Regions from separate parts of the Solibacillus daqui genome, predicted to be linked through region 3. Evidence: a T-box and tRNA genes for the amino acid it is inferred to sense, from the RefSeq annotation. Region 3 holds a T-box; the other regions hold tRNA genes.
The links. The T-box of region 3 lies ahead of ileS (isoleucine--tRNA ligase). A T-box ahead of a tRNA ligase gene usually reads a tRNA of that ligase, here a tRNA-Ile.

Region 1: it encodes a tRNA-Ile, which carries the amino acid that the T-box ahead of ileS (isoleucine--tRNA ligase) is inferred to sense. The anticodon was not compared.
Region 2: it encodes a tRNA-Ile, which carries the amino acid that the T-box ahead of ileS (isoleucine--tRNA ligase) is inferred to sense. The anticodon was not compared.

Annotation. Positions count from the first base shown of each region.
Region 1 covers NZ_CP114887.1:3,875,273-3,885,130, forward strand. The annotation lists gene O7776_RS19005 (threonine ammonia-lyase) at 1-293, shown strand, start outside; gene O7776_RS19010 (zinc dependent phospholipase C family protein) at 307-936, shown strand; gene O7776_RS19015 (HAD family hydrolase) at 1,036-1,725, opposite strand; gene O7776_RS19020 (GNAT family N-acetyltransferase) at 1,726-2,196, opposite strand; gene O7776_RS19025 (DUF6773 family protein) at 2,311-2,709, shown strand; gene O7776_RS19030 (helix-turn-helix transcriptional regulator) at 2,716-2,907, shown strand; gene O7776_RS19035 (GNAT family N-acetyltransferase) at 3,019-3,543, shown strand; partial or broken gene O7776_RS19040 (PQQ-dependent sugar dehydrogenase) at 3,602-4,671, opposite strand; tRNA gene O7776_RS19045 (tRNA-Glu) at 5,029-5,100, opposite strand; tRNA gene O7776_RS19050 (tRNA-Asn) at 5,102-5,177, opposite strand; tRNA gene O7776_RS19055 (tRNA-Ile) at 5,187-5,263, opposite strand; tRNA gene O7776_RS19060 (tRNA-Gly) at 5,274-5,347, opposite strand; tRNA gene O7776_RS19065 (tRNA-Phe) at 5,351-5,426, opposite strand; tRNA gene O7776_RS19070 (tRNA-Asp) at 5,432-5,507, opposite strand; tRNA gene O7776_RS19075 (tRNA-Met) at 5,511-5,585, opposite strand; tRNA gene O7776_RS19080 (tRNA-Met) at 5,678-5,752, opposite strand; tRNA gene O7776_RS19085 (tRNA-Ser) at 5,782-5,874, opposite strand; tRNA gene O7776_RS19090 (tRNA-Met) at 5,887-5,960, opposite strand; tRNA gene O7776_RS19095 (tRNA-Ala) at 5,981-6,056, opposite strand; tRNA gene O7776_RS19100 (tRNA-Pro) at 6,064-6,140, opposite strand; tRNA gene O7776_RS19105 (tRNA-Arg) at 6,164-6,240, opposite strand; tRNA gene O7776_RS19110 (tRNA-Leu) at 6,264-6,352, opposite strand; tRNA gene O7776_RS19115 (tRNA-Gly) at 6,357-6,431, opposite strand; tRNA gene O7776_RS19120 (tRNA-Lys) at 6,480-6,555, opposite strand; tRNA gene O7776_RS19125 (tRNA-Gln) at 6,571-6,645, opposite strand; tRNA gene O7776_RS19130 (tRNA-His) at 6,667-6,742, opposite strand; tRNA gene O7776_RS19135 (tRNA-Trp) at 6,769-6,842, opposite strand; tRNA gene O7776_RS19140 (tRNA-Tyr) at 6,854-6,937, opposite strand; rRNA gene rrf (5S ribosomal RNA) at 6,973-7,088, opposite strand; rRNA gene O7776_RS19150 (23S ribosomal RNA) at 7,153-9,858, opposite strand, start outside.
Region 2 covers NZ_CP114887.1:3,066,448-3,076,305, reverse strand. The annotation lists rRNA gene O7776_RS15195 (23S ribosomal RNA) at 1-1,933, shown strand, start outside; rRNA gene rrf (5S ribosomal RNA) at 1,995-2,110, shown strand; tRNA gene O7776_RS15185 (tRNA-Val) at 2,120-2,195, shown strand; tRNA gene O7776_RS15180 (tRNA-Thr) at 2,206-2,281, shown strand; tRNA gene O7776_RS15175 (tRNA-Lys) at 2,289-2,364, shown strand; tRNA gene O7776_RS15170 (tRNA-Leu) at 2,378-2,461, shown strand; tRNA gene O7776_RS15165 (tRNA-Gly) at 2,505-2,579, shown strand; tRNA gene O7776_RS15160 (tRNA-Leu) at 2,586-2,674, shown strand; tRNA gene O7776_RS15155 (tRNA-Arg) at 2,696-2,772, shown strand; tRNA gene O7776_RS15150 (tRNA-Pro) at 2,778-2,854, shown strand; tRNA gene O7776_RS15145 (tRNA-Ala) at 2,862-2,937, shown strand; tRNA gene O7776_RS15140 (tRNA-Met) at 2,964-3,037, shown strand; tRNA gene O7776_RS15135 (tRNA-Ile) at 3,044-3,120, shown strand; tRNA gene O7776_RS15130 (tRNA-Ser) at 3,140-3,232, shown strand; tRNA gene O7776_RS15125 (tRNA-Met) at 3,263-3,337, shown strand; tRNA gene O7776_RS15120 (tRNA-Asp) at 3,341-3,416, shown strand; tRNA gene O7776_RS15115 (tRNA-Phe) at 3,425-3,500, shown strand; tRNA gene O7776_RS15110 (tRNA-Gly) at 3,504-3,577, shown strand; tRNA gene O7776_RS15105 (tRNA-Ile) at 3,588-3,664, shown strand; tRNA gene O7776_RS15100 (tRNA-Asn) at 3,675-3,750, shown strand; tRNA gene O7776_RS15095 (tRNA-Ser) at 3,762-3,852, shown strand; tRNA gene O7776_RS15090 (tRNA-Glu) at 3,854-3,925, shown strand; gene O7776_RS15085 (MBL fold metallo-hydrolase) at 4,920-5,900, shown strand; tRNA gene O7776_RS15080 (tRNA-Val) at 6,246-6,321, shown strand; tRNA gene O7776_RS15075 (tRNA-Thr) at 6,332-6,407, shown strand; tRNA gene O7776_RS15070 (tRNA-Lys) at 6,415-6,490, shown strand; tRNA gene O7776_RS15065 (tRNA-Leu) at 6,504-6,588, shown strand; tRNA gene O7776_RS15060 (tRNA-Gly) at 6,632-6,706, shown strand; tRNA gene O7776_RS15055 (tRNA-Leu) at 6,713-6,801, shown strand; tRNA gene O7776_RS15050 (tRNA-Arg) at 6,823-6,899, shown strand; tRNA gene O7776_RS15045 (tRNA-Pro) at 6,905-6,981, shown strand; tRNA gene O7776_RS15040 (tRNA-Ala) at 6,989-7,064, shown strand; tRNA gene O7776_RS15035 (tRNA-Met) at 7,091-7,164, shown strand; tRNA gene O7776_RS15030 (tRNA-Ile) at 7,171-7,247, shown strand; tRNA gene O7776_RS15025 (tRNA-Ser) at 7,267-7,359, shown strand; tRNA gene O7776_RS15020 (tRNA-Met) at 7,390-7,464, shown strand; tRNA gene O7776_RS15015 (tRNA-Asp) at 7,468-7,543, shown strand; tRNA gene O7776_RS15010 (tRNA-Phe) at 7,552-7,627, shown strand; tRNA gene O7776_RS15005 (tRNA-Gly) at 7,631-7,704, shown strand; tRNA gene O7776_RS15000 (tRNA-Ile) at 7,715-7,791, shown strand; tRNA gene O7776_RS14995 (tRNA-Asn) at 7,802-7,877, shown strand; tRNA gene O7776_RS14990 (tRNA-Ser) at 7,889-7,979, shown strand; tRNA gene O7776_RS14985 (tRNA-Glu) at 7,981-8,052, shown strand; gene O7776_RS14980 (NUDIX hydrolase) at 8,139-8,756, shown strand; gene O7776_RS14975 (hypothetical protein) at 8,801-8,947, opposite strand; gene O7776_RS14970 (hypothetical protein) at 8,960-9,199, opposite strand; gene O7776_RS14965 (MerR family transcriptional regulator) at 9,497-9,858, shown strand, end outside.
Region 3 covers NZ_CP114887.1:902,722-912,579, forward strand. The annotation lists gene O7776_RS04200 (YggS family pyridoxal phosphate-dependent enzyme) at 68-736, shown strand; gene O7776_RS04205 (cell division protein SepF) at 749-1,288, shown strand; gene O7776_RS04210 (YggT family protein) at 1,311-1,571, shown strand; gene O7776_RS04215 (YlmH family RNA-binding protein) at 1,670-2,458, shown strand; gene O7776_RS04220 (DivIVA domain-containing protein) at 2,554-3,099, shown strand; T-box leader at 3,167-3,484, shown strand; gene ileS (isoleucine--tRNA ligase) at 3,571-6,336, shown strand; gene O7776_RS04230 (AzlC family ABC transporter permease) at 6,426-7,142, shown strand; gene O7776_RS04235 (AzlD domain-containing protein) at 7,139-7,465, shown strand; gene O7776_RS04240 (FIST signal transduction protein) at 7,809-8,951, shown strand; gene O7776_RS04245 (methyl-accepting chemotaxis protein) at 8,957-9,858, shown strand, end outside.

The DNA of each region.
Region 1 (9,858 bases), 1.1 Mb from region 3:
GATTACGTACAAACCAACCTGGTGATTTAACATTCCCAGTGCTAACGAAATACTTAGATGATCTTGTTCTCGTAAGTGAAGACGAAATTCGCATGGCCTTTAGCTTTGTACTCGAGCGCACAAAGCAACTGATTGAGCCTTCAAGCGCAACAACTGTCGCAGCCGTTCTCTATAATAAGCTCAACATGCAAGGGAAAAATATCGTCACACTTATATCTGGTGGCAATGTTGACCTTGAAAATGTGCAAGGATTGATTGTAGATACAGCAAAGTTTTCTCAGGTAAACTGCTAGGGGTGGTGACATCATGGGATCTAGAATTATGCATGCCATTATCGCTTATAAAGTGGCTGATGCTTTACACATTACAAATAAAACAGAATTTATATTAGGTGGCATTGCAGCAGATGCTTCTTCAAATAAAGAAGCGTCTCATTTTTATACTGGAAAGCATGAGGATTATACACGTAGGATTGATTATGAATCATTCATTAAAAAATATAACGGACATGCTACCAATGACTTTATTCTTGGCTATTTTGCACATCTTATTGCGGATGAGTATTGGCTTCAAGGTTTCTATCTACCTTGGTTAAAAAATCGTATTGAGACAAACGCCGAAGTACTCCCGCTATATCATCAGGATTTCCAAGTACTCAATACAAAGCTTATTCATTACTATAATTTAAAAGATGGACTCATCAACCATCTAACAAACGACGCTCAGTTACTAAAGCTAGATGAAGTGCAACCAAACGAAGTGATGCATTTTGCTCGGTATGTCATCGAAGACATGAACGATAAAGTCGGTAATCTTCATACCACTCTAAATGTATTCACATTGGAGCAAATTATCGGCTATATTGAAACGTCCGTTGAAAAGTGCATTTATATGATTCAGCAAAAACAGAGCAACACGCCTAGAGTAAATTGCTAAAACCTTATAGAGCCACTAACATAAACTTTGCTTAGTGGCTCATTTTTTTAGTTGATAGCTAAGTATGAATTATTCAAGGAAATCCACAAAGATGCAACATCATTTTGTGTTATTTGGCGCGAAATGTGTTTTTCTAATTTTTTCGAGTACGGGTAATAATTCAAGCAAATCCTCTATAACTGCATCTGCCAAAACGTCATCCCACTGGTCATCCTTTTTCCATACGCCCTTCATCCCTATGCGCCTTGCAGCCTTCACATCATTTTCAGGATGATCTCCAACAAATACACTTTCTGAAGGTGTAACCTGTAACTGTCCTACAGCCTTTAAGAAAATGCGCTCATCTGGCTTTTTCATTCCTTCCCATTCAGATACTAAAATTACATCAAAATAATGTTCGATTTGTAATGCCTTTATATTGTCCATTTGGAATTGACCATAACCATTTGTAATAATGCCTAATTTGTAGTGCGCTTTCTTTAACGCTTCTAACAGTTCTATTAAATTTGGAAATGCTACGCAGCTATATTTAAATTCATGTAAATAGTCTTCTAATAACTGCTCTGACGTTATATTCGTAATCGCAAATTCCTGTACTAATTGAGCATACACCTTGTCCTTCCAAACATAACCGCGCTGATCCAGTTCGATAAAACGCTCAGTATATTGTTCCTTTGGTATATGCCCAACATAATTATGTAAACGTTCATATTGCTTTTCCACAAAAACTTTTACTGATGCATCCCGATTTAATAATGTACCATCTAAATCAAACAGTATCGCCTTCATCTATTTAGCCTCCTTCTCCATCGTCACCGTCTCCATCACAAAACCTAGAGAGCTCGTCGTTACCTCCTCTTTTGAAATGCGAAACCCGAGTTTTTTATACAGCCTAATATTATTCACTTCCGATTTACGGACCTTACAGCGTACATATGGAATCTGCTCTTGTACTGCCAGCTTTTCAATAAAATTCACGAGCGCACTCGCTATGCCCTTCCCTTGAAATTCAGGCAATACTGCCAATCTTGAAAAATAAAAATGATCTTTATAGCGTGTAACTTTTACAACTCCAACAAGCCGCTCATGAATCTCTGCGCCCCATATCAACACATTACTTTCAAGCTCTTGTTCAATTGTAGCTGCCGTTTCAGCTAAAGCACTGGACGGCATCAAATCATGTTCATAACGTTTAAATGCTGCATGAATTACCTTGATAATTTGCTGTTCATCTGTAACATTCTTTATTATCTCAAGCATTTTCATAACCTCCTATATGAATTCTATATGTATAAAAATAACATAATGCTAATTTAAATACAAAATAACCCATTTCAATGAATATCTGAAGCAAAAAATACATTACTTAATGACATATATAAAGGCGGTGGTTTCGAGCATATAGCAACTGAACTGATTATTTTAATGACATGTGGTATTTATTATAGTATTCGTGGAATGTATAGTGGCGTTATATCAGAAGAGGTTGAAATATATGATGCCAACAGCAAATATCGCTATAGCACAAAAACAGTCGTAATTGGCATCCTTTGTGGTGTCGTAATCGCGCTAGCTATGGCATTAAATAGTGCCATCAACTACACAGACAATAATGCACAGGCTATTGAGTATTTCTTTATGGTGTTTTTAATTTCATTAGTAATCTATGCACCATTTTTAGCCCTATTTTTATTTATTAGCTATCAATCCGCCGTTAATAAAAGTAAGCAAATTAATGCTAAAATGCTAGAAGATAATGAAGATGAGTGGTGAGATGAAATGAAAAATGTACGTTTAAAAATGGCTCGCATTGAGATGGACTTGTCACAAGAGGAACTGGCTAAAAAAGTTGGGGTTACGCGCCAAACAATCGGCTTAATCGAGCTTGGCAAATACAATCCGACACTCAGTGTATGTATCGCGATTTGTAAAACGTTAAATAAAACACTCGATGAATTATTTTGGGCATAGTAAAAAAAACAGTCTATCATTACTTTTAGATAGGCTGATTTTTGTTTACATTTTATTACATAAATATTAAAATTGAATAACTTTATAAAAAAATCAAAAGGAGAAATATATATGGCATCTATTCAGCTTATCCACCCTAGCTTAGCTTACGAGTCTCAACTTATTGCTTATAAAAATGAATTTCCTTATAACCCAAGCGGTATTGAGGGCAGTTCACAAATTGCTTTTGCCGAAAGTATAGAACAATGGCTTGATCAAATTGAAAAAAATCGCCATTGGGAAACTGTTCAAAATGGTTATATGCCTGCAGAGCAATATATTGCGATAGACAACAATGACAACGTAGTCGGCATGCTTAACTTCCGTAAAGAGCTCAATGATTATTTGCTTAATTATATCGGGCATATCGGATACTCCGTTGCCCCAAGCAAACGTCGTCAAGGACTCGCAACAGAAATGTTAAAGCTGGCATTAGAAGAAGCCAAAAATTTCGGCTTACAAAAAGTCCTCGTTACATGTACAGATGATAATATTGCTTCCTACAAAGTAATTGAGAACAATGGCGGTTTATTAGAAGACAAACGCGTTGATCCAGGTGATCAAAAATTAACACGAAGATATTGGATTACATTGTAAAACGGAAAAATCCGCGCATATAACCATCTTCAATTGCGCGGATTTAATGTAATATCATTTATTCACCTATAAGCTTCATACGATACAATCGGTCATCTCCCGTAGCTGGTTGCCCACGTCCATCGGTATTATTCGTAATAAAGTACAGCATATCCTCTTCAATCCATACGTCACGAATCCGGCCAACATCATTGACAACTTCATGCACTTCATCTGTTTTTAAATCAAAAGCTAGTAGTGCTGTTCCTCTTAGAGCTGCCACATAAAGTACATCACGATCATAAGCCATACCCGACGGCGCCCAAGTACTGTCCTTCCCTGATGTGAATAATGGCTGCATCATTTCATCTTGCTTTTCTATTCCTTCAATAATGGGCCAGCCATAATTTTTGCCCACCTTAATTTCATTTACTTATTATTCGCGCTTTGTCCATGCCCCGTTGCATACATTACTCCCTCAGTCGACCAAACGAGTCCTTGCGGGTTGCGATGCCCATAACTGTATACATATGAGTTTTTAAATGGATTATCGTCTGGAATCGGGCCATCTAAATTCATACGCAAAATCTTCCCAGCAAGATTCTCTTTATTTTGCGTAAGCTCAGGATTGGATGCATCCCCTGCTGTTACATATAGCTTATTATCTGGCCCAATTTTCAAGCGCCCCCCGTGATGATATATTCCACTGGGAATCCCATCTATTAGTGTCTTTCGCTCATACCAAACTTCATCATCAAGCTGCAACAATACTACACGGTTCAACTGTTTATCGGCCATTTCATATGTGTAATACGCAAATGCTACATTGGAATTTGAAAAATTCGGTGCTAACACAAAGCCAAGTAACCCAGCCTCTGCAGCAGTAGAAAGCGTTTGTTCAAGCTTCACATTCTAACGCGACATAGAATCAGCCTCAATTTTTACAATCGCTCCTGTACGCTCGGTTATATAAAAGGTTTCTTTATGCTTTTCAATTGCCCACGGAGCCTTTAGGTTTTCTGCGATTACTTCGACAGCAGTTAGGTTATTTGGCTGTTCTGCTTCCTCTACTATTTGTTCCTTACCATTTGTTTTACATCCCGTGACTAATAAAATAAGCAGTGTAATTCTTAACAAATGATTTTTCAAAAGCAGTCCTCCAACTAACATCATTTTATTACTTAGCTTAGTATTGGTTTTTACCTGTTCAAATGCTTCTTTCTACCGCTAATCATTACTGCATTATGCAAGAAGGGGTCAAACGAGATTCCCTATTGATCCATGGTCGATTTGTAAATGAAATTTATATGAGCCTGCTTCTTTAACAGAAAAAAAGAACGAAAGTAGCCCCTTTATGACTGCTTTCGTTCTTTAATTTAATTCACTTATTTACCGAGCTACACTCTATAGTCAAACTTAATTAGTTACATTGTTAATGCAATTATCTATCTATAAATTCCCTTATTATAAAAAAAAAGCGTGTAGCAATCGCTACACGCTTATGAATGACCCGTACGGGATTCGAACCCGTGTTACCGCCGTGAAAGGGCGGTGTCTTAACCACTTGACCAACGGGCCATGGCTCCGAAGGCAGGACTCGAACCTGCGACCTGCCGGTTAACAGCCGGATGCTCTACCAACTGAGCTACTTCGGAATAATACTTTGGTGGGCCTAAATGGACTCGAACCATCGACCTCACGCTTATCAGGCGTGCGCTCTAACCAGCTGAGCTATAGGCCCTCTAAAAAACTGGAGCGGGTGATCGGAATCGAACCGACAACATCAGCTTGGAAGGCTGAGGTTTTACCACTAAACTACACCCGCATATGGTGGGTTTGGACGGAATCGAACCGCCGACACTTAGAGCTTCAATCTAATGCTCTACCAACTGAGCTACAAACCCACAAATGGCGGTCCCGACCGGGATCGAACCGGCGATCTCCTGCGTGACAGGCAGGCATGTTAACCGCTACACCACGGGACCATTTGGTTGCGGGGACAGGACTTGAACCTGCGACCTTCGGGTTATGAGCCCGACGAGCTACCACTGCTCCACCCCGCGATAATAAGAAACATATTTTGTTATAGTTCTCTCGAGTTCTATTTTGTTGGTATCTACTTCGTACCTCAGTAGCTACTAATCACTACACTATTTGGTTGCGGGGACAGGACTTGAACCTGTGACCTTCGGGTTATGAGCCCGACGAGCTACCACTGCTCCACCCCGCGATAATAGGAATTTAACTATTCAATTAAAATGGAGGAGGTAGAGGGATTCGAACCCCCGCGCGGTGTTACCCGCCTGTCGGTTTTCAAGACCGATCCCTTCAGCCAGACTTGGGTATACCTCCGACATATTAAAATGGCTACCGAGGGAGTCGAACCCACGACCTTTCGGGTATGAACCGAATGCTCTAGCCAGCTGAGCTAGGTAGCCATGATTGTTATTAAAATAAATGGTGGAGCCTAGCGGGATCGAACCGCTGACCTCCTGCGTGCAAGGCAGGCGCTCTCCCAGCTGAGCTAAGGCCCCATTGTAATGGTCGGAATGACAGGATTCGAACCTACGACCCCTTGGTCCCAAACCAAGTGCTCTACCAAGCTGAGCTACATTCCGATCTGTCATTTGAAAAATATATATGGCGCGCCCGACAGGAGTCGAACCCATAACCTTTTGATCCGTAGTCAAACGCTCTATCCAATTGAGCTACGGGCGCTAAAATTTTTTTATTTAAAAAAATGGTGCCGAGGGCCGGAATCGAACCGGCACGGTGATCACTCACCGCAGGATTTTAAGTCCTGTGCGTCTGCCAGTTCCGCCACCCCGGCATTTTGGAGCGGAAGACGAGGTTCGAACTCGCGACCCCCACCTTGGCAAGGTGGTGTTCTACCACTGAACTACTTCCGCAAAATGCTTAGAATTTTTTATTCTGACAGTATTTGAAATTTATAAAACTGGTGAGCCATGAAGGACTCGAACCTTCGACCCTCTGATTAAAAGTCAGATGCTCTACCGACTGAGCTAATGGCTCCTTATTAAAAGAGAATGGCTGGGGTACCTGGATTCGAACCAGGGCATGACGGAATCAAAATCCGTTGCCTTACCGCTTGGCTATACCCCAAAGATTTCAATTTTGTTTAAATGGGGCGACTGATGGGAATCGAACCCACGAATGCCTGAACCACAATCAGGTGCGTTAACCACTTCGCCACAACCGCCATTATAAATATTTTGTTTAATTAATTGGCAGGGGCAGTAGGAATCGAACCCACACTGACGGTTTTGGAGACCGTAGTTCTACCTTTAAACTATGCCCCTAAAAATAAAAATGGTGGAGGGGGACGGATTCGAACCGCCGAACCCTAAGGAGCGGATTTACAGTCCGCCGCGTTTAGCCACTTCGCTACCCCTCCGACATAAAATACTTATTGAAGCATTAAAAAAATAAGCGAAGCGACGTCCTACTCTCACAGGGGGAAACCCCCAACTACCATCGGCGCTAAAGAGCTTAACTTCTGTGTTCGGTATGGGAACAGGTGTGACCTCTTTGCCATCATCACTTCACTTATTAAATTGAAAGATTGTTCTTTCAAAACTGGATAAACGGTTCATTGATTTTCGTAAACATGTGGTTAAGTCCTCGACCGATTAGTATTCGTCAGCTACATGTGTCGCCACACTTCCACCTCGAACCTATCTACCTGATCGTCTTTCAGGGGTCTTACTTACTTGCGTAATGGGAAATCTCATCTTGAGGGGGCTTCATGCTTAGATGCTTTCAGCACTTATCCCGTCCACACATAGCTACCCAGCGATGCCTTTGGCAAGACAACTGGTACACCAGCGGTGTGTCCATCCCGGTCCTCTCGTACTAAGGACAGCTCCTCTCAAATTTCCTACGCCCACGACGGATAGGGACCGAACTGTCTCACGACGTTCTGAACCCAGCTCGCGTACCGCTTTAATGGGCGAACAGCCCAACCCTTGGGACCGACTACAGCCCCAGGATGCGATGAGCCGACATCGAGGTGCCAAACCTCCCCGTCGATGTGGACTCTTGGGGGAGATAAGCCTGTTATCCCCGGGGTAGCTTTTATCCGTTGAGCGATGGCCCTTCCATGCGGAACCACCGGATCACTAAGCCCGTCTTTCGACCCTGCTCGACTTGTAGGTCTCGCAGTCAAGCTCCCTTATGCCTTTACACTCTACGAATGATTTCCAACCATTCTGAGGGAACCTTTGGGCGCCTCCGTTACCTTTTAGGAGGCGACCGCCCCAGTCAAACTGTCCGCCTGACACTGTCTCCTACCCCGCTAAGGGGCATGGGTTAGAAGTTCAATACAACCAGGGTAGTATCCCACCGACGCCTCCTTCGAAGCTGGCGCTCCGAGATCTCTGGCTCCTACCTATCCTGTACAAGTTGTACCAAAATTCAATATCAAGCTACAGTAAAGCTCCACGGGGTCTTTCCGTCCTGTCGCGGGTAACCTGCATCTTCACAGGTACTATAATTTCACCGAGTCTCTCGTTGAGACAGTGCCCAGATCGTTACGCCTTTCGTGCGGGTCGGAACTTACCCGACAAGGAATTTCGCTACCTTAGGACCGTTATAGTTACGGCCGCCGTTTACTGGGGCTTCAATTCGCAGCTTCGCTTGCGCTAACCACTCCTCTTAACCTTCCAGCACCGGGCAGGCGTCAGCCCCTATACGTCACCTTACGGTTTTGCAGAGACCTGTGTTTTTGCTAAACAGTCGCCTGGGCCTATTCACTGCGGCTCTCTCGGGCTATACACCCTACCAGAGCACCCCTTCTCCCGAAGTTACGGGGTCATTTTGCCGAGTTCCTTAACGAGAGTTCTCTCGCACACCTTAGGATTCTCTCCTCGACTACCTGTGTCGGTTTGCGGTACGGGTACCTCCCACCTCGATAGAGGCTTTTCTTGGCAGTGTGAGATCAGGAACTTCCTCCATACGGAGTCGTCATCACAGCTCAATGTTAAAGTACGCGGATTTGCCTACGCACACACCTTACTGCTTGAACAGAGACAACCAACGCTCTGCTTACCCTACCCTACTGCGTCCCCCCATTTCTCAAACGGTGGGGAGGTAGTACAGGAATATCAACCTGTTATCCATCGCCTACGCCTATCGGCCTCGGCTTAGGTCCCGACTAACCCTGAGCGGACGAGCCTTCCTCAGGAAACCTTAGTCATACGGTGCATGGGATTCTCACCCATGTTTCGCTACTCATACCGGCATTCTCACTTCTAAGCGCTCCACCAGTCCTTCCGGTCTGACTTCAACGCCCTTAGAACGCTCTCCTACCACGCATACCAATGGTATGCATCCACAGCTTCGGTGAATCGTTTAGCCCCGATACATTTTCGGCGCAGCGTCACTCGACCAGTGAGCTATTACGCACTCTTTAAATGATGGCTGCTTCTAAGCCAACATCCTGGTTGTCTAAGCAACGCCACATCCTTTTCCACTTAACGATTACTTTGGGACCTTAGCTGGTGGTCTGGGCTGTTTCCCTTTTGACTACGGATCTTATCACTCGCAGTCTGACTCCCGTGTATAAATATCCGGCATTCGGAGTTTGTCTGAATTCGGTAAAGCGAGATGCCCCCTAGTCCAAACAGTGCTCTACCTCCGGTATTCTCAATCACGAGGCTAGCCCTAAAGCTATTTCGGAGAGAACCAGCTATCTCCAAGTTCGATTGGAATTTCTCCGCTACCCACACCTCATCCCCGCACTTTTCAACGTGCGTGGGTTCGGACCTCCAGTAAGTGTTACCTCACCTTCATCCTGGACATGGGTAGATCACCTGGTTTCGGGTCTACGACCACGTACTAATTCGCCCTATTCAGACTCGCTTTCGCTGCGGCTCCGTCTTATCAACTTAACCTCGCACGTAATCGTAACTCGCCGGTTCATTCTACAAAAGGCACGCTATCACCCATTAACGGGCTCTAACTACTTGTAGGCACACGGTTTCAGGATCTATTTCACTCCCCTTCCGGGGTGCTTTTCACCTTTCCCTCACGGTACTGGTTCACTATCGGTCACTAGGTAGTATTTAGCCTTGGGAGATGGTCCTCCCAGATTCCGACGGAATTTCACGTGTTCCGCCGTACTCAGGATCCACTCTGGAGGGACTGAACTTTTGACTACAGGGCTTTTACCTTGTTTCGCGGACCTTTCCAAGTCGCTTCGTCTAATCCAATCTTTTGTAACTCCGTATAGAGTGTCCTACAACCCCAAAGAGCAAGCTCTTTGGTTTGGGCTCTTCCCGTTTCGCTCGCCGCTACTCAGGGAATCGAATTTTCTTT
Region 2 (9,858 bases), 1.9 Mb from region 3:
CGAGTGATAAGATCCGTAGTCAAAAGGGAAACAGCCCAGACCACCAGCTAAGGTCCCAAAGTAATCGTTAAGTGGAAAAGGATGTGGCGTTGCTTAGACAACCAGGATGTTGGCTTAGAAGCAGCCATCATTTAAAGAGTGCGTAATAGCTCACTGGTCGAGTGACGCTGCGCCGAAAATGTATCGGGGCTAAACGATTCACCGAAGCTGTGGATGCATACCATTGGTATGCGTGGTAGGAGAGCGTTCTAAGGGCGTTGAAGTCAGACCGGAAGGACTGGTGGAGCGCTTAGAAGTGAGAATGCCGGTATGAGTAGCGAAACATGGGTGAGAATCCCATGCACCGTATGACTAAGGTTTCCTGAGGAAGGCTCGTCCGCTCAGGGTTAGTCGGGACCTAAGCCGAGGCCGATAGGCGTAGGCGATGGATAACAGGTTGATATTCCTGTACTACCTCCCCACCGTTTGAGAAATGGGGGGACGCAGTAGGGTAGGGTAAGCAGAGCGTTGGTTGTCTCTGTTCAAGCAGTAAGGTGTGTGCGTAGGCAAATCCGCGTACTTTAACATTGAGCTGTGATGACGACTCCGTATGGAGGAAGTTCCTGATCTCACACTGCCAAGAAAAGCCTCTATCGAGGTGGGAGGTACCCGTACCGCAAACCGACACAGGTAGTCGAGGAGAGAATCCTAAGGTGTGCGAGAGAACTCTCGTTAAGGAACTCGGCAAAATGACCCCGTAACTTCGGGAGAAGGGGTGCTCTGGTAGGGTGTATAGCCCGAGAGAGCCGCAGTGAATAGGCCCAGGCGACTGTTTAGCAAAAACACAGGTCTCTGCAAAACCGTAAGGTGACGTATAGGGGCTGACGCCTGCCCGGTGCTGGAAGGTTAAGAGGAGTGGTTAGCGCAAGCGAAGCTGCGAATTGAAGCCCCAGTAAACGGCGGCCGTAACTATAACGGTCCTAAGGTAGCGAAATTCCTTGTCGGGTAAGTTCCGACCCGCACGAAAGGCGTAACGATCTGGGCACTGTCTCAACGAGAGACTCGGTGAAATTATAGTACCTGTGAAGATGCAGGTTACCCGCGACAGGACGGAAAGACCCCGTGGAGCTTTACTGTAGCTTGATATTGAATTTTGGTACAACTTGTACAGGATAGGTAGGAGCCAGAGATCTCGGAGCGCCAGCTTCGAAGGAGGCGTCGGTGGGATACTACCCTGGTTGTATTGAACTTCTAACCCATGCCCCTTAGCGGGGTAGGAGACAGTGTCAGGCGGACAGTTTGACTGGGGCGGTCGCCTCCTAAAAGGTAACGGAGGCGCCCAAAGGTTCCCTCAGAATGGTTGGAAATCATTCGTAGAGTGTAAAGGCATAAGGGAGCTTGACTGCGAGACCTACAAGTCGAGCAGGGTCGAAAGACGGGCTTAGTGATCCGGTGGTTCCGCATGGAAGGGCCATCGCTCAACGGATAAAAGCTACCCCGGGGATAACAGGCTTATCTCCCCCAAGAGTCCACATCGACGGGGAGGTTTGGCACCTCGATGTCGGCTCATCGCATCCTGGGGCTGTAGTCGGTCCCAAGGGTTGGGCTGTTCGCCCATTAAAGCGGTACGCGAGCTGGGTTCAGAACGTCGTGAGACAGTTCGGTCCCTATCCGTCGTGGGCGTAGGAAATTTGAGAGGAGCTGTCCTTAGTACGAGAGGACCGGGATGGACACACCGCTGGTGTACCAGTTGTCTTGCCAAAGGCATCGCTGGGTAGCTATGTGTGGACGGGATAAGTGCTGAAAGCATCTAAGCATGAAGCCCCCTCAAGATGAGATTTCCCATTACTCAAGTAAGTAAGACCCCTGAAAGACGATCAGGTAGATAGGTTCGAGGTGGAAGTGTGGCGACACATGTAGCTGACGAATACTAATCGGTCGAGGACTTAACCACATGTTTACGAAAATCAATGAACCGTTTATCCAGTTTTGAAAGAATAATTCTTTCAAATTAATCTAGTGATGATGGCAAAGAGGTCACACCTGTTCCCATACCGAACACAGAAGTTAAGCTCTTTAGCGCCGATGGTAGTTGGGGGTTTCCCCCTGTGAGAGTAGGACGTCGCTAGGTTATTACCCAGGAGGATTAGCTCAGCTGGGAGAGCACCTGCCTTACAAGCAGGGGGTCGGCGGTTCGAGCCCGTCATCCTCCACCATTTCTAAAATGCCGGTGTAGCTCAGTTGGTAGAGCAACTGACTTGTAATCAGTAGGTCGAGGGTTCGACTCCTTTCGCCGGCACCATTTTAGAGAGCCATTAGCTCAGTCGGTAGAGCATCTGACTTTTAATCAGAGGGTCGAAGGTTCGAGTCCTTCATGGCTCACCAGTAATTTGCTTTAGCGGGTGTGGCGGAATTGGCAGACGCACTAGACTTAGGATCTAGCGCCGCAAGGCGTGGGGGTTCGACTCCTTCACCCGCACCATTTAATTTCATAACTGTCAGATAAAAAATATCTTAAGCATTTTGCGGAAGTAGTTCAGTGGTAGAACACCACCTTGCCAAGGTGGGGGTCGCGAGTTCGAACCTCGTCTTCCGCTCCAAAAAATGCCGGGGTGGCGGAACTGGCAGACGCACAGGACTTAAAATCCTGCGGTGAGTGATCACCGTGCCGGTTCGATTCCGGCCCTCGGCACCATTTTATTTTAATATGTATAGCGCGCCCGTAGCTCAATTGGATAGAGCGTTTGACTACGGATCAAAAGGTTATGGGTTCGACTCCTGTCGGGCGCGCCAGATTACGGAATGTAGCTCAGCTTGGTAGAGCACTTGGTTTGGGACCAAGGGGTCGTAGGTTCGAATCCTGTCATTCCGACCATTATAATGGGGCCTTAGCTCAGCTGGGAGAGCGCCTGCCTTGCACGCAGGAGGTCAGCGGTTCGATCCCGCTAGGCTCCACCATAAAAGACAACCAAAATAAAGATCCTGGCTACCTAGCTCAGCTGGCTAGAGCATTCGGTTCATACCCGAAAGGTCGTGGGTTCGACTCCCTCGGTAGCCATCTTAAGGACCTTTAGCTCAGTTGGTTAGAGCAGACGGCTCATAACCGTCCGGTCACAGGTTCGAGTCCTGTAAGGTCCACCAGTAATCACATATTTAACTCGGAGGTATACCCAAGTCTGGCTGAAGGGATCGGTCTTGAAAACCGACAGGCGGGTAACACCGCGCGGGGGTTCGAATCCCTCTACCTCCTCCATTTTAATTGAATAATTGAGTTTTTTATTATCGCGGGGTGGAGCAGTGGTAGCTCGTCGGGCTCATAACCCGAAGGTCACAGGTTCAAGTCCTGTCCCCGCAACCAAATGGTCCCGTGGTGTAGCGGTTAACATGCCTGCCTGTCACGCAGGAGATCGCCGGTTCGATCCCGGTCGGGACCGCCATTTTTTATGGGTTTGTAGCTCAGTTGGTAGAGCATTAGATTGAAGCTCTAAGTGTCGGCGGTTCGATTCCGTCCAAACCCACCATATGCGGGTGTAGTTTAGTGGTAAAACCTCAGCCTTCCAAGCTGATGTTGTCGGTTCGATTCCGATCACCCGCTCCAGTTTTTAAGAGGGCCTATAGCTCAGCTGGTTAGAGCGCACGCCTGATAAGCGTGAGGTCGATGGTTCGAGTCCATTTAGGCCCACCATATAAAACGTTCCGAAGTAGCTCAGTTGGTAGAGCATCCGGCTGTTAACCGGCAGGTCGCAGGTTCGAGTCCTGCCTTCGGAGCCATATTTATTTAAGGGGAATTACTCAAGAGGCTGAAGAGGCGCCCCTGCTAAGGGTGTAGGTCGGGTAACCGGCGCGAGGGTTCAAATCCCTCATTCTCCGCCACGGCCCGTTGGTCAAGTGGTTAAGACACCGCCCTTTCACGGCGGTAACACGGGTTCGAATCCCGTACGGGTCATACATAAGTAAAACAAGAAAACGCTAAGCATATTTTCCTTGCTTAGCGTTTTTTTGTAATCAATATTAATTGATTATTAGTTTCTCCATATTGAAATGCTCTAGTCGAGTTATTTACTTAAAAGTCTTTCTTATAAGCTGTGTAATTATTTAAGACGTGGTACCATTTATTATTTTGTTAAAGTAATGATGAATTGATTTATAATATTCATTGGATTAAGGGCTACGTCTGTTAAAGTACCGGCAAAAATAATTTGTTAACCAATTGATTGGTTAAATTGCTCAAAGTCAGGTTACTTTATAACATTATTTTTTGAATTATGTATATAGCTTTCCAGAGCGTCAGTTTAAGCATATAAGCTTTTTTTAATATACCATTCACCTTTGACTTGCTGTAATGTCCTTGAATGCCTTATTTTCGATATAGTATGTAGGATCTGCTATTGTTTTTCAGGCTGCTTCATAACTTTTTTCTTGAGGAAATAAAGAAATTCTGGCTTTTCTAAAACCAATGAAATCATATGTAGTAGCGAGTTAGCCATATTGGAGTGCTTTTTATAGTGCTTTTTGTTCTTCATTACGCAGTAAAATGATTTTCTCACATATAGAGTAATTTAAGTCCAATAATTCGTAAGGAAAACGTGCTACACCGAAAGTAAGCCAATAGCTATGAGATAGTTCATGGATAAGAACAGCATGCCTGGCGTTAAATTGATCCGTTTTAGCTACTGTAATATAGTAATTTTCATTGTAGTTTGGGTAGTTAAATAATATGGCTTCCAGCCCGTTATATTTAATATAAGCAACAGGTGTAAAATTTGGTCAGAATTTATGTAAGAGTTGAGTTGATACAAATGGCTGAATTATTGATGTAAACGCGGCCATAAAAGTATCCCTTCAAAGATATTTTGAAATGATATATTTTTGTTCAATAATCAAATAGTATTCGAGAAATTATAATAGATTTAATTTGATGAAATAGAGGAGGCATAAAGGTGAGTGCAGTTTTTGAATATAATACTAAAAAAGTATATCCAATTATTTATCCAGTTAAATACGGACAAATGAATAATATTAACTGTTACCTATTTGAACACCAAAATAAGCTAACATTAATTGATGCAGGAATTGATTCAGCCGAATATGAAGTGTTTTTTGATGAACAGCTTGCTGCATATGATTTAAACATAATGGATATTGATCAAATCATTTTGACTCACCACCATATTGATCATATTGGTATGGTCAATAAAATTATTGGAAAAAAGCAAATTCCGGTATTCGCACATCCACTTGCATTAGAGAGGCTAGCATTGACAACAACTTATCAGCAGACTAAAATTCAATTTTTTGAAGAGCTATATGAACACTATGGTTGTACACATGTTATGGCGTCCCGTATAGAGAAAATGAAGCAAACACTAAATGATGCTGGTGGATTGCGTATAAAGTCTGTGATTGAGCCAATTCAAGCAAATGATTATGTTGGAGAATTAAAAGTTTTGGAAACGCCAGGGCATTCATTGGACTCAATAACTTTATATGATGAAGAATCAGGCTGGTTGTTTACGGGAGATTTAATTATCGAAAAGGGGTCGACAAATGCATTAATTGACTTTGATTCAAGGAAATTATTGCTTCCAACAGTATTACAGCATCGTCAATCAATTGAGCAATGTCAGAAATTATTAATTTCAACGGTATTTGCTGGTCATGAAAAGATATTTACTAATTTTTCTGAGGTAGCCCAATTAAATATCGCGAAGATTGATTACAAAGTGCAGCGAATTGCAAAACAGATTGAACAAGGCAATGAGTCAGTCTTAAAACTGGCGAATGCTCTTTATGGTAATTTAATGCATACGATGCCTACGCTTATTTTTTCGGAAGTAATTGGCTATGTTAATTATGCTGAAATTTTAGGGATTGTGGAAAGAGTACAACGAAACGGGCAAATAACATTTCGTTGTGTTTGAATTTGGGTTAATGTAAAAATATAGATTCTTATGGTAAGAATCTATATCTACTAGTTGAGCCAACAGTATTTTTCGAATTTTTACATATAATTAAATAACGAAGAGCATAAATTTTTTTATAAAAATGAAAAACAACTGTTGAAAAAAATGGATAATCATATTAGAATTTCGATATACTAAGAAATCGTTTTCATTGGTTAACAAGGTCATTTGATGGGGATTTTTGAAAAAAATATATTTTTTAAAAAAGTTTTCAAAAAATCATTGCATTTTCTTATGAATACTGATATTATAAATCTTGTCCTTAAGAGAAAGGTCACTTACGAAATGTAACAATATTACCCAGGAGGATTAGCTCAGCTGGGAGAGCACCTGCCTTACAAGCAGGGGGTCGGCGGTTCGAGCCCGTCATCCTCCACCATTTCTAAAATGCCGGTGTAGCTCAGTTGGTAGAGCAACTGACTTGTAATCAGTAGGTCGAGGGTTCGACTCCTTTCGCCGGCACCATTTTAGAGAGCCATTAGCTCAGTCGGTAGAGCATCTGACTTTTAATCAGAGGGTCGAAGGTTCGAGTCCTTCATGGCTCACCAGTAATTTGCTTTAGCGGGTGTGGCGGAATTGGCAGACGCACTAGACTTAGGATCTAGCGCCGCAAGGCGTGGGGGTTCGACTCCCTTCACCCGCACCATTTAATTTCATAACTGTCAGATAAAAAATATCTTAAGCATTTTGCGGAAGTAGTTCAGTGGTAGAACACCACCTTGCCAAGGTGGGGGTCGCGAGTTCGAACCTCGTCTTCCGCTCCAAAAAATGCCGGGGTGGCGGAACTGGCAGACGCACAGGACTTAAAATCCTGCGGTGAGTGATCACCGTGCCGGTTCGATTCCGGCCCTCGGCACCATTTTATTTTAATATGTATAGCGCGCCCGTAGCTCAATTGGATAGAGCGTTTGACTACGGATCAAAAGGTTATGGGTTCGACTCCTGTCGGGCGCGCCAGATTACGGAATGTAGCTCAGCTTGGTAGAGCACTTGGTTTGGGACCAAGGGGTCGTAGGTTCGAATCCTGTCATTCCGACCATTATAATGGGGCCTTAGCTCAGCTGGGAGAGCGCCTGCCTTGCACGCAGGAGGTCAGCGGTTCGATCCCGCTAGGCTCCACCATAAAAGACAACCAAAATAAAGATCCTGGCTACCTAGCTCAGCTGGCTAGAGCATTCGGTTCATACCCGAAAGGTCGTGGGTTCGACTCCCTCGGTAGCCATCTTAAGGACCTTTAGCTCAGTTGGTTAGAGCAGACGGCTCATAACCGTCCGGTCACAGGTTCGAGTCCTGTAAGGTCCACCAGTAATCACATATTTAACTCGGAGGTATACCCAAGTCTGGCTGAAGGGATCGGTCTTGAAAACCGACAGGCGGGTAACACCGCGCGGGGGTTCGAATCCCTCTACCTCCTCCATTTTAATTGAATAATTGAGTTTTTTATTATCGCGGGGTGGAGCAGTGGTAGCTCGTCGGGCTCATAACCCGAAGGTCACAGGTTCAAGTCCTGTCCCCGCAACCAAATGGTCCCGTGGTGTAGCGGTTAACATGCCTGCCTGTCACGCAGGAGATCGCCGGTTCGATCCCGGTCGGGACCGCCATTTTTTATGGGTTTGTAGCTCAGTTGGTAGAGCATTAGATTGAAGCTCTAAGTGTCGGCGGTTCGATTCCGTCCAAACCCACCATATGCGGGTGTAGTTTAGTGGTAAAACCTCAGCCTTCCAAGCTGATGTTGTCGGTTCGATTCCGATCACCCGCTCCAGTTTTTAAGAGGGCCTATAGCTCAGCTGGTTAGAGCGCACGCCTGATAAGCGTGAGGTCGATGGTTCGAGTCCATTTAGGCCCACCATATAAAACGTTCCGAAGTAGCTCAGTTGGTAGAGCATCCGGCTGTTAACCGGCAGGTCGCAGGTTCGAGTCCTGCCTTCGGAGCCATATTTATTTAAGGGGAATTACTCAAGAGGCTGAAGAGGCGCCCCTGCTAAGGGTGTAGGTCGGGTAACCGGCGCGAGGGTTCAAATCCCTCATTCTCCGCCACGGCCCGTTGGTCAAGTGGTTAAGACACCGCCCTTTCACGGCGGTAACACGGGTTCGAATCCCGTACGGGTCATACATAAGTAAAACAAGAAAACACTAAGTACATTCAATAGTACTTAGTGTTTTTTAATACGCATAATTAAAGAGGCGGTGAGTCAGATGATAGAACGCTTGGCAATTTTTGATGAACATTATCATAAGATTGGTGAAGCAATACGTGACGAAGTACATGCTAAGGGCTATTGGCATGAAGTGTTTCAGTGCTGGGTAATAGAAAAAATAGAAGATGAATGGATAATCTATTTACAATTGCGCAGTAAGTTGAAAAAAGATTATCCAAATCAATTTGATATAACAGCAGCAGGGCATTTATTAGCGACAGAAACGGTTTTAGATGGTGTGAGAGAGCTGCATGAGGAATTGGGGATAAATATAGCTTTTGAAGATCTAAAAGCATTAGGGGTCATTCCTTATAAGATACAAAATGAAAATATTAAAGATTATGAGTTTGCGAATGTGTTTATTTATGAAATAACAAATGGATTGAATACATTTCAAATTCAACGAGAAGAATTAGATGGCATGTATTATATGAGGTTGCAGGATTTCTTTAATTTATCTAATGGCACCATTACTAGTGCATTGGTGACAGGCTATTATTATCAGGGAGATGAAAAAGTGAGTGGTAGTCAGGAAATTAGCTTAGCTGATATGCAAGCACTCCCTCAAATTTATTTAAAACCATTTACTGATAAGCTTCAAGCATTGATGAAATAAAAAAGCACAGTCATGAAATAAACAACTTCATGACTGTGCTTTTGTTAGATAAACGGGATGTTGATTGTATCGTCTTGTTGATCGAGGAAGTACATATTTTCTATCATTAGCTTAATTGCTTCATCTGTTGTTTCAAATAGTAAAGTGCGGGTCGAGCTGCCGTCATCGTAAAAACCTTTAGTTGTTTGCAATGGTACGGAGCCTTATGTTGTTTGGAGCGTCACCTTATCGTAAATCACATCTGCTTCGGAACGAATGGTTAATTCTGTATAGTCATTTTGTTTAGAAATACTTAAAATTTGTAATTCTTTAGGGCCGATAATTCCTTCTAGTACAGGTGTTAATGGGACAACCAAGTTGATTTTTTCTTTCGAATAAAATGGTTCAAGCTTTATTTCGAGTTTTTTTGTGTCAGGCGGAATCGTATCGAATAATAATTCCATGGAATAGCTACCAAGTAATGAGCTGCGCATACTACTTTGATTTACTGGTATTGCTCTATCATCTGCATATAAGACGAAATCCCTCAGAATTGTAAATGTTCGGTCTGTTTGTTGGCTGTTTTGCTAATGCTTTGTGCAAGCGTTGTTCAAGCTCTTGTGGTACTTGTAACTCATTTACCTTTCTCCTCTTCTATTTATAAGAGAATGGAGTGTATAAAAAAGTACAAAAATAAATTATTATTTCGTATTGACCTTTACGTTACGTTACACTTTATAGTACTACATAGGGGTGATGACATGCTTATTAATGAGTTAGTAAAACTATCGGGTGTGAGTGCACGCACACTCAGATACTACGATGAAATTGGTTTGTTAAAGCCTTCAATGGTAGAGCAAAATGGCTACCGTCAATATAATCAATGTGATATTGACCGCTTACAGCAAATTTTGTTTTATCGTGAACTGGATTTTAAGTTAGAGCAGATTAAAGCGTTGCTCGAGGATAATAACTTTAACGTGAAAGAAGCGTTAATAAATCAACAGGCGCTACTGGAGCAAAAGAGAAATTATTTAGATGGTCTACTTGAAACAATTGAAAAAACGATTCAAACAATGGAAGGGGAAATAACGATGACAAATGAACAAAAATTTGAAGCATT
Region 3 (9,858 bases):
ATTCATTGTAAATTGCCACTACGCTTGTTACAATGTAGGAAACTACTGTAGTAAAGTTGGGAAAAAAGTGGCTAAAATCGAAAACAATCTAGAAGTTATTCAACAACATATAGAACAGGCAAAGCAACGTGGAAAAGTACAGCAGCAGGTAAATATTATCGCTGTGACAAAAGAGGTAGATGTAGCGCGCACGAAAGAGGCTATTGCTGCCGGCTTAACTCATTTAGGGGAAAACCGTCCAGAAGGTCTCGCAACTAAATTACAAACAATTAATGCAAAAGTTTTGTGGCATTATATCGGTTCATTACAAACTAGAAAAGTAAAGCAAGTAATCGACCAAATTGATTACTTGCATTCATTGGATCGTTTAAGTTTAGCACAGGAAATTGAAAAAAGAGCTTCAAAAAAAGTGAAATGTTTTGTACAGGTAAATGTTTCGGGTGAAGATTCAAAGCATGGCCTAACGAATGAGCAAACAATAGAATTTGTAAAACAATTAGAGCAATTTTCGAAGATTGAAGTAGTTGGCTTAATGACAATGGCTCCTTTTACTGAAGATGAAACCGTCATTCGTAATGTGTTTAAACAATTAAAACAATTGCAACAACAAGTGTCCGAGTTAAACATTCCGAACGTACCTTGTACAGAGCTTTCGATGGGGATGTCAAATGACTATGAAATTGCAGTCGAGGAAGGCGCAACATTTGTCAGAATAGGAACGGCTCTTGTTGGCTAAGGAGGATGTAATATGAGCATTAAAAATATTTTTGATAAATTCTTTTATTTAGAAGACATCGAAGAAGATCAAGCTCCGGCTCAAGCGCAAGCAACGCCATCAAAGCAAGTTCCTAAAGCGACACCACAAGAAGCATATTATCAAGAGGCAGTTCAAAAACAACAAACACAGGTGATTCAAAACCGTATGAAGAAAGAACGAAAAGTAACTCAACAGCGTAATGAAGTAATTATGCAACCTAACATTCAAAATAGTAATAATGTTGTAAGCCTTCAAGCTGCAGCATCATCTAAAAATTCAAAACTAGTATTAATAGAGCCACGTGTTTATGCAGAGGCGCAAGATATAGCTGAGCATTTAAAGCAAAGACGTGCAACAGTTGTGAATTTACAGCGCATTGACCGCGATCAAGGAAAGCGAATTATCGACTTTTTAAGCGGAACAGTATACGCTTTAGGTGGAGATATTCAACGTATCGGTAATGACATTTTCTTATGCACACCAGAAAACGTAGAAGTATCCGGAGAAATTTCGAATTTAACATTCGAATAATTTTTAGTAGAGAGGTAATATAATGATTATTTTTGGAGTTATTAGTACAGTATTTCTTGTTTATCGATATATGCTGATTGGTTACATATTAATGTCTTGGGTGCCAGCGCTACAAGAATCTGCAGTTGGTCGTTTCCTAGAGCAAGTATGTGAACCATATTTAGGCTTTTTCCGTAAGTTTATCCCACCAATTGGCATGATTGATATTTCACCGATTGTTGGTTTATTCGTGCTATATTTCATTGAGCGCGGCGTCTTTAATGTTCTAAGTTTTTTACTATAAACGATTAAACCCCTACACTTCAAACATGTTGGGGTTTTCTTTTCAATTTGGGCATTAAATGGAATACAACACTGAACATAATAGAAAGTAGGCTTAATATGGAGCATTTAATACAGCATTTTCGTAAAGATGAGCAGCCATTTATCGAACAAGTTGTCGGTTGGCAACGCGAGGTAGAGGACCGTTATGCTCCAAAACTAACGGATTTTTTAGATCCAAGGCAGCGCTATATTGTCGAATCGGTAATTGGTCAAAATGCCGACCTTCTTATTTTTACGGCAGGTGCCTTTGAAGAAGCAGAACGCAAGCGTATGCTCATTGCCCCATCCTATTTTGAACCAACAGAAGACGATTTTCAAATTGGTGTCTATGCGATAAACTATCCTGCAAAGTTTGTACAATTACGTCATCCTGATGTTCTCGGAGCATTATTGTCAATTGGATTAGACCGTAGTAAGTTTGGGGATATTCGCTTGGCAGAAAATACAGTGCAATTTGCTTTAGCATCTGAAATTTCTGATTATGTACGTGCTAATCTATCGGGTATTGGGAAAGTGAAGGTACATGTTGAACAAGTCAATTTAACAACCTCGCTTATTCAAAATGAGGAACAGTGGGTTGAAAATTCTTATACGGTGTCTTCTATGCGTTTAGATGTTGTCTTAGCAACTGTAGCTAGTATTTCACGTCAAAAATCACAAAATTTGATAACGGCAGGCAAAGTAAAAGTAAACTGGACTGTGCGTGAAGCAGTGGCATTTGAGTTACAAGAGGGCGATATTGTATCAGCAAGAGGATTCGGTCGCATGAAGGTTATTATGACAGAAGGACGTACAAAAAAAGATAAAATACGCTTACAAGTAGGACGTTTAGAGCAAAAAGCATAGGTTTCGAGGATTTTTTAAGAAAACATGATGTTATTCGATTAAGAAACGTTTATAATGTGTTGTAACAATGTACATGTAAAGGAGAGTAGAACGATATGCCATTATCACCTCTTGATATACATAATAAAGAATTTACACGTGGCTTCCGTGGCTATGCAGAAGACGAGGTAAACGAATTTTTAGATCAAGTAATCAAAGACTATGAAATTATTTTGCGTGAGAAGAAAGAGCTAGAAGATCAAGTACAAACAATGATCGAAAAAATGAATCATTACAATTCATTGGAAGATACATTGCAAAAATCAATCGTTGTCGCGCAAGAGGCTGCTGATGAGGTACGTCGCAACTCTCAAAAAGAAGCAAAATTAATAGTTAAAGAGGCAGAAAAAAATGCTGATCGTATTATTAACGATGCATTAACAAAAGCCCGAAAAGTAACAATTGAAATTGACGAATTAAAAAAGCAATCGAAAGTGTTCCGCAACCGCTTCAAAATGTTAGTAGAAGCACAATTGGATTTATTAAATACAGGCGATTGGGATCATTTATTAGAATATGAAGTAGATTTAACAGATATTCAAGACCAGCACCGTTCCGATGAAGCTGAAGCTGCGTCAACAGATAGTACTCCATCCTATTAAGGAAACGTACTTGACATTTCGCGGTGTGATTTCTATACTGAAGAATAATGAAATGATATGCAAAACGCATAAAGCTTTGATGGAGACAGTACATTTGGCATTGCCGCTTAGCGATTCGAGGATAGTGAAAGCTCGAACCAAACAAGCTAAATCGAAAATCACTCCTGAGCTAAATAGCTGAATGAAGTTAATATGCCCCTGGCAGATGTCACAGATTTTTAAAGGAAGTTTTTTGAGTGAACTCAAAAAAATCTGGACAAAAGTTAGCCGAGGCGTAATTGATTAAGTAAGCTATTTCGTATCACACGACGTTACAGTGTCTAATGAGGCGAATATTTCGCGAAATTAGGGTGGTACCACGAGACTAATGCTCCTCGTCCCTTTTACTGGGATGAAGGGGCTTTTTTATTTTGAAAAGCAGCTCTCCCTAGTTCGAGCATACAACTTCAATAAATTTAGGAGGCTTTTTACATGGTAGAGTACAAAGAGACGTTATTAATGCCAAAAACAGATTTCCCTATGCGCGGGGGCTTACCGACTAAGGAACCGCAAATTCAAGCACAATGGGATGAAATGGATATCAACAAATTAGTAATGGAGCGCACGGAAGGTCGCCCAGAATTTATATTGCATGATGGACCTCCTTATGCAAACGGTGATATCCACGTAGGGCATGCATTAAATAAAGTAATTAAAGATATGATTAACCGCCAAAAAACAATGTCTGGTTTTCATGTGAACTATGTGCCAGGTTGGGATACACACGGTTTGCCAATCGAGCAAGCGTTAACGAATAAAGGTGTTAAGCGTAAAGAAATGTCAATTGCTGAGTTCCGTGAGCTTTGTGAAAAGTATGCGTACGAGCAAATTGAAAATCAAAAAGGTCAATTCCGTCGCTTAGGTGTACGCGGAGACTGGGAAAATCCATACATCACATTAAAGCCTGAATTCGAAGCACGACAAATTGAAGTATTCGGCAAAATGGCGGAAAAAGGCTATATTTATAAAGGCTTAAAACCTGTATATTGGTCACCATCTTCTGAGTCAGCATTAGCAGAAGCAGAAATCGAATACAAAGATGTTGAATCATATTCAATCTACGTAACATTCGGCATTAAAGATGCAAAAGGTGTCGTACCTCAAGATGCAAAATTCGTTATCTGGACAACAACACCTTGGACAATTCCAGCGAACTTAGGGATTTCAGTGAACCCTGAATATACGTATGTTGTGGCTGAAGTTGCGGGTGCAAAATACATCGTAGCAAAAGAATTACTTGAAAAATTATCAGTAACATTCGGTTGGGAAGATGTACAAATCGTTCAAGAAGTAAAAGGGCAAGAGCTTGATTTAATCGTAGCAGAGCACCCAATTTACAAACGTGATTCATTAGTGATGGTTGGAGAGCACGTAACTTCAGATGCTGGTACTGGCTGTGTACACACAGCACCAGGTCACGGTGAAGACGACTATAACGTTGGTAAACAGTACGGCTTAGAAGTTTTATCACCTGTAGATAACGGCGGTTGCTATACAGATGAAGCACCAGGCTTTGAGGGCTTATTCTATGAAAAAGCAAACCCTATCGTAATCGAAAAGTTAAAAGAAGAAGCGGCATTACTAAACGTTTCAAAGTTCACCCATTCATATCCACATGACTGGCGTACAAAAAAACCAGTTATTTACCGTGCAACACCACAATGGTTTGCATCGGTAGAAATGTTCCGTGGCGAATTATTAGAAGCGGTAAAAGCGACAGAGTTCACACCTGCATGGGGTGAAACACGTCTTTACAATATGATTCGTGACCGTGGTGACTGGGTAATCTCTCGTCAACGTGCATGGGGTGTGCCAATTCCGATTTTCTATGCAGAAAATGGCGACCCAATCATCACACCAGATACAATCGCACACGTTTCTAAATTATTCCGTGAGCACGGTTCAAACATCTGGTTCCAAAAAGAATCAAAAGAATTATTACCAGAAGGCTTTACACATGAAGGTAGCCCGAACGGTAAATTTACAAAAGAAAATGACATCATGGACGTTTGGTTCGACTCAGGTTCATCACACCAAGGTGTGCTTGTGGAGCGCGGCATGAAATACCCAGCTGACCTTTATTTAGAAGGTTCTGACCAACACCGTGGCTGGTTCAACTCTTCATTAATTACATCTGTTGCAATTAATGGCTATGCACCTTACAAAGGCTTATTAACACATGGTTTCGTACTTGATGGTGAAGGCCGTAAAATGTCGAAATCATTAGGGAATACGATCGATCCACTAAAAGTAATGGAGCAATATGGTGCAGATATCCTACGTATGTGGGTAGCATCAGTAGACTATACAGGTGACGTTCGTATCTCAATGGATATGATTAAACAAGTTTCGGAGACATACCGTAAAGTACGTAACACATTACGTTTCTTACACGGAAACGTAACAGACTTCAATGATGCAACAGACCGCGTTGCTTACGAAGACTTACGTGAAATGGACCAATATATGTATATGCGCTTACAAGATGTAGTGAAAACGATTCTTGCAGCATATGACCGTTACGACTTCTCAACAGTGTATACAACTGTGAATAACTTTGTAGCGATTGAACTTTCTTCATTCTACTTAGATATTGCAAAAGATGTTGTGTACATTGAAGGAACGGACAATAAAGCCCGTCGCGCAATGCAAACGGTAATGTATGATACATTAATGGCGTTAGTGAAATTATTAACACCAATTATTCCTCATACAACAGAAGAATTATGGGGCTACATGGAGTTCGAAGGTAAAGAAGCTTCTGTTCAATTAACAGATTTCCCAGAGGTTGATGAACAAGCAAACTTCAAACAATTACGTGCAAAATGGTCAAAAGTGATTGCTGTGCGTAATGAAGTGCTAAAAGCATTAGAAGAAGCACGTAATGCAAAAACAATCGGTAAATCATTAGAAGCAAAAATCTCTGTATATGCAGATGCCGAAACGGTAGAAATATTAAATGATGCAACTATCGACTTTGCTCAACTTTCAATTGTGTCACAATTTGTTATTGCAGGTGGTAAAGAATCAGCTCCTGCTGAAGCGCTAACTTTAGAAAAAACAGCTTTAGTTGTTGAAAAAGCAGACGGAGAAAAATGTGAACGCTGCTGGACAATTTCAGAAACGGTTGGTTCTGATGAAAAGCATGCTACATTATGTAAACGTTGTGCCGATGTTGTAGAAAATTATTACGTATAAAAAATTGGAACGCTGTTGCCTTTTGGTAACGGCGTTCTTTCAAACCTTTTTTATTTTCAGAAAAGAAAGTTTTTTAAGGGGGCGTTGTAGTGGAATATACAGAACAAAAACCGTATACACCAGATACCTTTTTACAAGGTGTGAAAGATTGCATCCCAACATTGCTCGGCTATATTAGTATTGGCGTTGCGTTCGGTGTTGTCGGGATTGCATCTGGAATTTCTGTTTTCGAAGTGTTTTTACTTTCAGTACTTGTTTATGCAGGTTCAGCGCAGTTTATTTTTTGTGGGCTATATTTAGCTGGAGCTCCTCTTTCGGCTGTTATCGTGACGATTTTCATTGTGAACTTAAGGCATTTATTAATGTCTTTAACAATTGCGCCGTATTTTACGAAATATTCGATGCTGCGTAATATCGGTTTTGGGACACTGCTAACAGACGAAACTTTTGGGGTATCTGTTGTAACGGCTGGGAAAGAAGGACGTCTAGGTGGGAAATGGATGGATGGCCTCAATGTGACTGCATATACAACATGGATTGTAGCTTGTACAGTAGGTGGGATTATTGGGCAATGGCTGCCAGATCCAGAAAAGTGGGGCTTAGACTATGCACTTGTTGCGATGTTTGTTGCATTGCTTGTGTTAACGCTGCAGAGCATTCCAAAGGAAAAAATAATGCATTATCTAAAGTTAATTGCGGTCATGGTCGTCAGCATGTACGGGATGCTGTATTTCATGCCTGGGCATTTAGCGGTGCTACTTTCAACGATAGTTGTGGCAACGATTGGAGTGGTAACTGAAAAATGACGACAACAATTGCGATGGTATTATTAATAGCGGGCTGTGCATTGGTAACATGGATTCCACGTATTTTGCCTTTTGTGTTAGTGAAAAATATGAAAATGCCAGACATTGTACTGCGCTGGCTAGCGTACATACCGGTTTGTATTTTATCTGCTCTTGTTATTGAAGGATTTTTTCATAAGCAGCAATCTTTTGTAACAATTGATTGGTTAAATGTGGGAGCGTTTATTCCTACTTTGGTTGTTGCACTCATTACAAAAAGTTTATCGAAAACGGTAGTGGCGGGTGTTGTAACAATGGCAGTTATGCGCTTATTATTTGTTTAACCTGATACAGCGTGGGGGCAAACCCCGGTTGTATAGGGGAACTCAGGCTAAGAACGCCGCGTCGTGCGGCAACGCCTAAGTGACCAACATCGTGTTGGCCCAAACCCCGGCGGATGTCACAGATTTTTTAGTTGGATTTTTCAAGCGAGCTTGAAAAAAATCTGGATGCAATTACGCCGAGAAGTAATTGATAATTTTCTCGACTTACTTAACAAATTGTTAGGTAGGTCTTTTTTTATAGGATATTGGAAATTTTATAGAGTATTAGTTTATGCTATAATATTCTGAAGTTAAACAATGAGATTTAATTAATAGTATAAGTTTACTAAAAGGGAGTAATAATATGGATTTAATTTGTTCCGCTATAACTAAATTGAAACAAGCAAAGCAGGCAGTGGATGAGCTTGCGCTAACAATACATAAAGACCCAGCATTGTTGCTGTTTTTTGCTAGTACATCCTATTCTTTTGATGAGTTGGTATCCTGTTTTACGAACAAATTTCCGAAAAGCCAAATTGTAGGTGTTACAACAACTGGTGAAATAGGACCAACAGGATTTGACGAATTTAGTCTAAGTGTACAAAGTTACGCATCACAGATTGGTAAATTTCAAGCGACATTAATGACAGACATTGCAAAGTATCCGATTTTTGAGCGCCAAAAGCTTGTTGACACTGCAAAACAGCTAGGTATTCCGTTACATTCGAAAAACATTGAAAATGAAGGACTAGCGTTTGTTTTTCCTGTGGGCTTACAGGCTGGTGAGGAAAAAATGCTGTCCGTTGTGAATTCAATTTTTGAACAAGATGGATTTCCGATTTTTGGTGGGACGGCAGGTGATGATGCAAAATTTGAAGCGACCTATGTTAGTGTAAATGGTGAATTTACTACAACAGGAGGAGCAGTCATTTTTATAAAGCCGTCTGTTGATTTTTATATTATTAAAGAAAATAACTTTGAAAGTATGGGCAAGAAAGTAAAAATTACAAAGGCTGACCCAGAAAAACGAATTGTTTATGAAATGAATGGTAGACCAGCAGCCGAGGTATTTGCACAAGCGTTAGGAGTGTCGGTAACTGCGTTAGATAAGAATTGGGCACTGCATCCATTAGGTAGAAAGTTAAATAATGATTTTTATAATGCATCGCCATTTATGTTGAGGGAATCCGGTGCAATTGAATTTTATTGCCAAGTATATGAGGGGACAACACTAGAAATATTGCAACCACGTGATGCGATTGTAGAAATGGAAAAAACAATCGACAATTTTACAAATCATTTTACGCAATTAAATGGTGTATTAGCATGTAACTGTATTTTACGAAAGCAGCAATTTCAACAAGAGCGTCTAATGGAAAAGATGAATGAACGCTTAAAGCAATTGCCAAATTTATGCGGATTTTCAAGTTATGGAGAGCAGTTAAATAAATCACAGCTTAACCAAACAATGCTGTTAATTGGCTTTGGAAAATTACGAGCGGAGTGAATGATATGTTAAAAAGATGGTTTGAAAAAGGACAAATAGTTGAGCAAGTGAATGAGGAAATTGAGAAGCTAACACAGGCAGAACGCACACAAATTATTGAAGGTGTAGAGGAATTGCTACACTTATTAAAAAAAGCAAATGCTAAAAATACCGAAGATGATAGTTTATTTTTGGAGCGTATTACAGTGATTTCAGAGTCGCTACAACAGGATCAGATAATGCTTGATTTTACATATGAGAGTGCGCATACAATTGTACAAGAAACAGAGGAAATTCAACAAATTACAGCTTCAGTTGAATCGCAAGTTGAGCATAATAATCAATTGATTCAAGAGGGGCGTAATCAGATGGATGCGCTATATAGCCAAATGGAAAAGGTACGCCAAATTTTTACGATTGTCGGTGTATCCATTGGTGATTTACAACAGGATACGAAGGAAATTCAAGATTTCGCTCAATTAATTGGTGCAATTGCGGACCAGACAAATTTGTTAGCTTTGAATGCCTCCATTGAAGCGGCGCGTGCGGGGGAGCATGGTAAAGGCTTTGCAGTGGTGGCAGCAGAGGTACGTAAATTAGCGGAACAAAGTAAACAAGCTCTCGAACAGATTAATGGAAAAGTGACAGAAATTGTACGACATATGGAAAATGTTGCAGCTAGTGTACAGCAAGAGCAAAAAACAGTCGATTTTACGCAACAAATGTCTGCAGAAACACAGCAATATTTTGTGAGAATTGAACAGTCTGAACAGCAATTAGCAAAAAGTATGCAAGAGATTCAGCAAACGACAGAACAAACATTAAATCAAGTGATGACATTACAAGATGTATTAGAGAAAATTGTATATTCGTCTCAAAATTCTATACAGCATATCGAACAGCTTTATGGTTTTTCTGAAACAAAGTC